Regions from separate parts of the Mycobacterium sp. SMC-14 genome, predicted to be linked through region 3. Evidence: riboswitches for the same ligand, from Rfam matches in the RefSeq annotation. Region 3 holds a riboswitch; each other region holds the start of a gene.

Region 1 (2,259 bases), 580 kb from region 3:
TGGTCAACATGCTGACCGACGCACTGCCGGCCACCGCGCTGGCGGTCAGTTCGCTCAACGAGTCGGCCGCCGCAGGCGGGCACGGTCCCGACGAGCGTGCGTTGTGGCGAACGGTGGCCGTGCGTGGCGTGACGACGGCGTCGGCCGCGGTGGGAGCGTGGGGGCTGGCCTCGGTCACCGGTCGCCAGCAACGGGCCTCGACCGTAGCGCTGGTGTCGCTGGTCGCCACGCAGCTGGGCCAGACGCTGCTGGACTCGCACGACCCGCTGGTCGTGGCGACCGCTGTCGGCTCGCTCGGCGTGATGGGGACGTTGATCACCATCCCGGGTATCAGCCAGCTGCTGGGTTGCACCCCGATCGGACCGCTGGGCTGGGCTCAGGCACTGGGCACGGCGACGGTGGCCACCCTCGGCGCGGCCGTGGTGCCTCGGCTGCTGTCGGGGTCGCAGGACGACACGGTGAAGCCGAAGGAGTTCATCGTTCCCGGGCCGCGGCAACCGGACCGCCCGCAGGAATCATCCAACGGTCAAGGAGCGCCGCGGCTGCGGCTTGTGCACAATGGGGACACTGACTCTCGTCGCGGAACGGTCGCGGCTCGATCATCCGGCGATCCATCGCCACCAGGAGGTTCATGATGGCGGACAAACCGCGGCGCAGCGCATCCCAGCGCGAGGCAGTAGCCCACATCCGCGAGGCGGAGGGATTCGCCGTTGAATTGCCGCTGTTCGGCAAGGTGACGGTGCCGCGGCCCGAGCAATTGGCCTACTACGGCGGACTGGCACTGCTGGCCGCGTTCGAGATCATCGACTGGCCGGTGGCCGTCGCGGTGGCTGCCGGCCACATTCTGGCCAGCAACCACCGCAGTGAAGTGCTCGAACAACTCGGCGAGGCCCTGGAAGAGGTCTAACCGAGGTCCAGCCTCGGTTGGCCTTTAGTTGTTGACGGTCAGCACTCCGACGCGCCACAGGAGTGCGTACATCTGGTGCAGCGGACCACTGAGCAGCCGCGTGGTCATGTCGACCAGCGGGTCCGAGGTAGGGGCGGCAGGACGGTGGTCCAGCTTCTTCGCCGTGCTGATCGCACGCGGGGCGGGAGCCGGAGCCGTGATGTCGGTGTAGGCGATTGCAACCATGATGGCCTCCTAGTCGCGTAACGGTGCTACGCGCTCAGCTGGAGGCCGGGATCGTGGCTCAGCTGGAGGCGGTATGCGACCGTTCGGATGGGGACGGAACAGATGTCAGATATCGGCTCGGACTATCACCGGAACTCATTCGTCCCTCACCCCCTCTCGGTCGCGGGCGCGCAGATGCGCGCCGGATTCACCGCATGCTTAGGAGGGCAGCTCCGACGACTGTCGGAAGACCGCACCCCTCTCGTCAGAGCTTCGACACTGCACGGCGTGTCCCTATTCAGGAAGCCACTTGGGCTCAACCCTTAAGCCGGGAGGAGCTGTCCTGACCCGGGGCGTCTTTCGACGTTCGGGGTCAGTGGCCTATGTCCGTGCAGACGCCTCACCTAACGAGGTGCTTGCAGGGTCCATAGTGCACCACCGAGGGTGCGGGGTCAACTCCACCCCGTTCGGGTGTGTCGAGGGTCTCTGACGTGCAGCGATGCCCCTAGACCCCCTGCGCACGAGGTGTCACACCAGTCACTTTGGTACCAGAATGAGACCGCGACGGCCCGGTTCTGCAACCAATGCGCAGAACCGGGCCGCGGGGCTTCGCGGCGGTTCGAGTCAGCCGGCCAGCGAGGCGAACAACGGTCCGGTCAGCTGCAGTCCGGTGCTGGCACCGGCGGTGACGAAGAAGCCGAACAATGCCAGCGCGGCGCCGGCCAGCGACACATCCTTGTTGAAGTGGGTCTGCTCGCCGGCCTTGACCTCCGGGTCCCGCTCGTTCCAGAACGGATGCATGAGGAACGCCGTCGGCAGCAGGAAGACCGCCAGCATCAGCGCGCCGAGATCCGCCCAAGCGCCCACGATCACCAAGGCCGCGCCGGTAAGCATCCAGGCGCCCGAGCCCAGCACCGCGAGTTTGCCGGGCTTGATGCCCTTGCTCTCGGTAAAGGCCGCTATCGCGGCGGTCTGGGTGAAGTGCCCCAGCGCTCCGCCGACGAATACGGCGCCGAACAGGATTCGGCCGATCAGTATCACGATGTCCACGAGGACCCCTCTCAAACTTTGTAGTTGCGCAGTCAACTACATCAGAGCCTAAGGGTGCCGTCGTTGCATTGTCAACTAAATTCCCCCGGACCCCTCGT
Region 2 (2,259 bases), 2.3 Mb from region 3:
CGAAACCGTAATTGCGGCCCTGTCCCGCGCCCGCCAGCGGCACGCCGGGCATACCGGCGGCGCCGGCCTCCGGTGCGTGCGCGGCGACCGTCCAGCCGGTGGCCGCGACCGAGGTACCCGGAGCTGCGGTAGCCGGTACGGCCGCAGCCCACGTCTGCGGAACCGACAGTGCACCGACTGAAGCGGCGTGGCCCATGCTCGCTGAGGCGGTGCCCAGACCACCCAACCCGTGCATTCCGTTGCCCAATCCAGCGCCCAGCCCGCCGAGCATGGGCGTGAACGGGTCGATGGCACCCAAGCCCAGCGGGTCACCGGCGGCGATGGCAGCACCACGCACCACCGCCATGTCGGCAGCGAAGCTGGAAATCGCAGCTGCGCCCATCGGGCTGAACGAGCTGCTCATCAGGTTGGTTATTCCGTTCGTCAGGTCACCCGTGCTGATCGGCGGTTCGACTGCGCCTCCACCGGCCTCAGCAGCTCCCTGCAGCGGCGACGCCAGACTCTGCAGTGTGTTCGGCGTGTTCGCAAGCGCCTGGGATGCTGCGGATTGCGCATTCGACGTGGCGGCCGTACCGGCGGCCTGGCTGACCGCGCCCTGCTGCGCGCCCTGCGCCGAAGGATCGGCGACCTCACGCGGAGAGGTGAACGGCGTGACCTTGGTGGCTGCCGCCGACGACGCCGCGTAGCCGTACATCGCGGCGGCGTCCTGCGCCCACATCTGGCCGTACTGCGCCTCGGTGGCCGCAATCGCCGCGGCGTTCTGGCCGAGGAAGTTGGTGGCCACCAGTGCCGCGAGCTGGGACCGGTTGGCGACGATCAGCGGCGGTGCAACCGTCATCGCATATGCCGCGTCGAATGCCGCGGCCGCCGCCTTGGCCTGCATGGCCGCCTGCTCCACCTTGGCTGCGGTGGCGCCCATCCATACGGCATACGGTGCGGCCGCGGCGGCCATCGCGTTGGACGCCGGCCCCATCCAGCCTTCGCTGACAAGTCCGTTGATGACGCCCTGGTAGGCGGCCTCGGCCGAGCTGAGCTCGGCGGCCATCTTGTCCCAGGCGCCGGCGGCGACCATCATCGGCCCCGAACCGGGCCCGGTGTAGATACGCGCTGAGTTGATTTCCGGCGGGAATGCTCCGAAGTCCATGGTATTGCTCCCTTTTGATGGTTTTCGCCGTGAATTGCTGGTCTTTGGGTGAGTTGTGCAGGCACGCTCGATGCCCGATATGCGTTGCAGCCGTAATCCAGACGGCCGGAGAAATCGGGACAGCGGTCATAGCGACATGCCGGAGCCAGTCATGCCGAACCGCTCACCTGCTCGACGAAAAGATCGAGCTACCAAGCAATTTCAGGGCATGCCGAAGCCTGGCGCCTTCCGCTTCGGAAAGGTACGCCAGTCGACGAGTTCAGCGCCGGTGCGAATCAGATGGTGAAAGCAGTACCGAGATCGAAGGAGACGAACATCGATCTCGGATAGGAACTATCACTCGGACTCAATGTCGCTCTCACCTCCTCTCGGTCTGGGCACGCGCGGGTGCCTGCACTTATGCACGACGAGGTGAAGTTACCCGGCGACAACCGAGATCCGCACCCCTCTCGTCAGAGCTTCGGCACTGCACGGCGTGTCCTGGCCTGCGCAAATGTGCAAACCCGGAAGCCACTTGGGCTCAACCCTTAATCCGGGAGGAGCTGTCCTGACCCGGGGCGTCTTTCGACGTTCGGGGTCAGTGGCCTATATCCGTGCAGACGCCTCACCTAACGAGGTGCTTGCTTAACCATAGTGCACCAGTGCGGTGACAGGGTCAATCGGACGCGGCGGGTCGCCTGCCAGCCGCCGTCCACCGCTCCGCTCCGGATTCGAAAGAGCTTGCCCTCGGAGAGAAGTCGCACCGGAGTCAGCCCGGCTGCCGATCCGTTCCGGCACCGCTTTGACCGTCCGGGTTGACGTGAACGGCGTGCACGCCGGGCTGCTCGGCGAGTTCCTCGAGCAGGCTGTCGAGGCGGTTGGGATCGACGTGCCAATGCTGCACCTCAGTGGTGCCGGCCAGTTCGGTGACCAGGCGTTCCAGTCGGCTCTGTGCATGTCCGTTCATAGCCGCGGCGGGCCCGCCGCGCGGGGCTGCGCCGGTGAGCGCCCTGCCCGCCAGGCTCGCCAGCGTCATATCGGCGAACACGCCGGTGGGGACCCCGGTCGCGGCGGCCGCAGCGGCCGGCGCCCCCGCTACCCCGGCGGCCGGCACCGCGGCGGCGGCCAGATTGGCC
Region 3 (2,259 bases):
TGCGCCCATCACGAGTGCGGTCGACGGCGATCTCCAGAGGTACCGCTGAGTCGCCGGGCCGCAGAAACGATGCATGGATCGAATGGGCCGTGAGCTCGGGGACCGTCGCCGCAGCTGCTGCCATCGCCTGGGCGATGAGTTGGCCGCCGAAGATCCGGCCGAACCGGCCGGCCTCGTTGTCCGCCAGGAAACGGTCGGCGCCAGAAGGTTGCAGGGTCAGCACCTGCTGCAGCCTGTCCAACGCATCGAGCGTGGCTCGTTCCAGTGGGCTGCCAGAGCCGAGCAGCGGACCACTGTAATCGGAGTGGGCGGAGACCTCGGACGCCGACGTCTGCACAAGTTCCTCCTCACCCGCTGTGGCCCGTCCGCGGCGGACTGCCGACTCGGGTAGCCGGTGATGTGACTGCTAGCCCATTTAAGTAAAGGCCGGTGACTCAGGTCAAGGGCATGGCCCTCACGCCGCTCGAGCGACCAGCTGCGCAGAGATCGACCACAGACACTCCGAAGATCGCCGAGGCCTCACCGTTCTGATTCATCGAATCGGCGTCCTACGACCAGGATCTGCCATCCGATCGGCGCGTGGCCAACGGGAAGCGTTGGTATTTCTTATAGTTCGCTAACACCGTCGCCACGAAGTTCTTACTAGGGCTGGCTTTCCTCCGACGGGCAAACTTTTCGGTACCGCGAATATGCCGAGCGCACAACTGATTCCAATGCACAATGTTGATTTGGGGCAACACATTTTGGGTCGCTGGGCTGTTCATTCGAGTTGACTCTGACCAACATTGGTGCCACCATGGCCGCGAACGCACCTCGCTAGGTGAGGCGTCTGTACGGATACAGGCCACTGACCTCAAACGTCGAGAGACGCCCAGGGTCAGGACAGCTCTTCCCGGATTAAGGGTTGAGCCCAAGTGGCTTTCGGCTTATGACTGGATACGCCGTGCAGTGCCAAAACTCTGTCGAGAGGGGTGCCGTCCGGCCGACTCTGCGCTGGTTCGGTTTGTCCCGCTGTGCCCGCCACAACGGCATCCCCGTGTGCCCTGGCCGTGAGGAGGTGAGAGCGACATTGAGTCCGAGCGATAGTCCCTATCCGAGATCGACGACCATTTCGTTCGAATCCTGCCCCGGCGCCGCTTTCACCTTCTGAATCGGTTCGCCCGCACCGCATCAGCGCTGTCCGCATCGTGGACCCGCGCTCCTTTGGCGCGCGAATGCTCAGGTGTAGCAGTGTAATTCGTCATGTCCTCTCGAAGGAGAGTCCCCTATGTCTTTTGTGTCCGCACTTCCCGAAGAACTGATCGCGACAGCGGCTGATCTGCGCGGTGTCGGAGAGACGGTGGCCGCGCAGAGCGCCGCTGCCGCAGCACCGACCACCGGCGTTATTCCGGCCGCCGCCGACGAGGTCTCTGCGCTCACCGCAGCTCAGTTCGCACGGCACGCACAGATGTACCAAGTGATCAGCAAGCGCGCCGCGGTAGTGCACGAGATGTTTGTGAAGACACTGCAGCGCAGCGCGCAGTCATACGCAGCGACCGACGCTGCGAACGTCATCTCGGTCTACTGAAAGGGTTTGGGACAATGGACTACGGATCGGTGCCACCAGAGATCAATTCGGCGCGCATGTATGCGGGAGCAGGATCAGGACCTATGCTGGCCGCCGCGGCATCCTGGAACCTGCTGGCCGCGGAACTACGTTCGGCTGCAACATCTTTCGAATGGTTGGTGGCGAACTTGTCCAGTCAAGGGTGGTCGGGGCCATCCGCATCGGCGATGGCGGCGGCGGCGGAGCCCTACTTTCTGTGGCTGAGCCTGACCGCCGAGCAAGCGGAGCAGACCGCGGCGCAGGCTTACGCGGCGGCCGAAGCGTACGCCTGTGCCCACGCCATGACGGTGCCACCGGCGGCGATCGAGACCAACCGTGTGCTGTTGGCGTCATTGGTCAAGACCAACGCTCTGGGGCAGAACACCGCCGCCATTGCCGCCGCTGAAGCTCGCTACGGCCAGATGTGGGCGCAAGACGCCGTGGCGATGTACGGCTACGCCGCGGCTTCGGCCACTGCCACGCAATTGATCCCCTTCGCCGATGCTCCCGAAACCACCCATCAGGACGAAGGTGGGCCGGCCGCCGGTGGTGTAGACCCCACGGATGCTCACGCCCAGCTGCCCAATGCGTTGCGGAACATGGCGTCGCCGGCGGAGGGCACGCGTCCGACGGATCCGGACTGGCACTGGACGAAGTTCTTCGATGGCCTCTTC

What was found. A riboswitch is a leader RNA that binds a small molecule or an ion and turns the genes downstream of it on or off. The one in region 3 is predicted to bind magnesium.
Region 1: it holds a riboswitch for magnesium, as region 3 does, so the genes downstream of both, ACKY0W_RS02150 (Rv1535 family protein) here and ACKY0W_RS21780 (PE family protein) in region 3, are expected to answer to the same signal.
Region 2: it holds a riboswitch for magnesium, as region 3 does, so the genes downstream of both, ACKY0W_RS10245 (PPE family protein) here and ACKY0W_RS21780 (PE family protein) in region 3, are expected to answer to the same signal.

What each region holds. Positions count from the first base shown of each region.
Region 1 is NZ_CP176429.1:449,866-452,124, reverse strand. It holds gene ACKY0W_RS02160 (HAD-IC family P-type ATPase) at 1-635, shown strand, start outside; gene ACKY0W_RS02155 (hypothetical protein) at 632-907, shown strand; gene ACKY0W_RS02150 (Rv1535 family protein) at 932-1,132, opposite strand; M-box (ykoK) riboswitch at 1,362-1,530, opposite strand; gene ACKY0W_RS02145 (DoxX family protein) at 1,736-2,161, opposite strand.
Region 2 is NZ_CP176429.1:2,200,024-2,202,282, reverse strand. It holds gene ACKY0W_RS10245 (PPE family protein) at 1-1,144, opposite strand, end outside; M-box (ykoK) riboswitch at 1,582-1,767, opposite strand; gene ACKY0W_RS10240 (PPE family protein) at 1,893-2,259, opposite strand, start outside.
Region 3 is NZ_CP176429.1:4,692,536-4,694,794, forward strand. It holds gene ACKY0W_RS21775 (acyl-CoA thioesterase) at 1-337, opposite strand, end outside; M-box (ykoK) riboswitch at 806-978, shown strand; gene ACKY0W_RS21780 (PE family protein) at 1,268-1,567, shown strand; gene ACKY0W_RS21785 (PPE family protein) at 1,582-2,259, shown strand, end outside.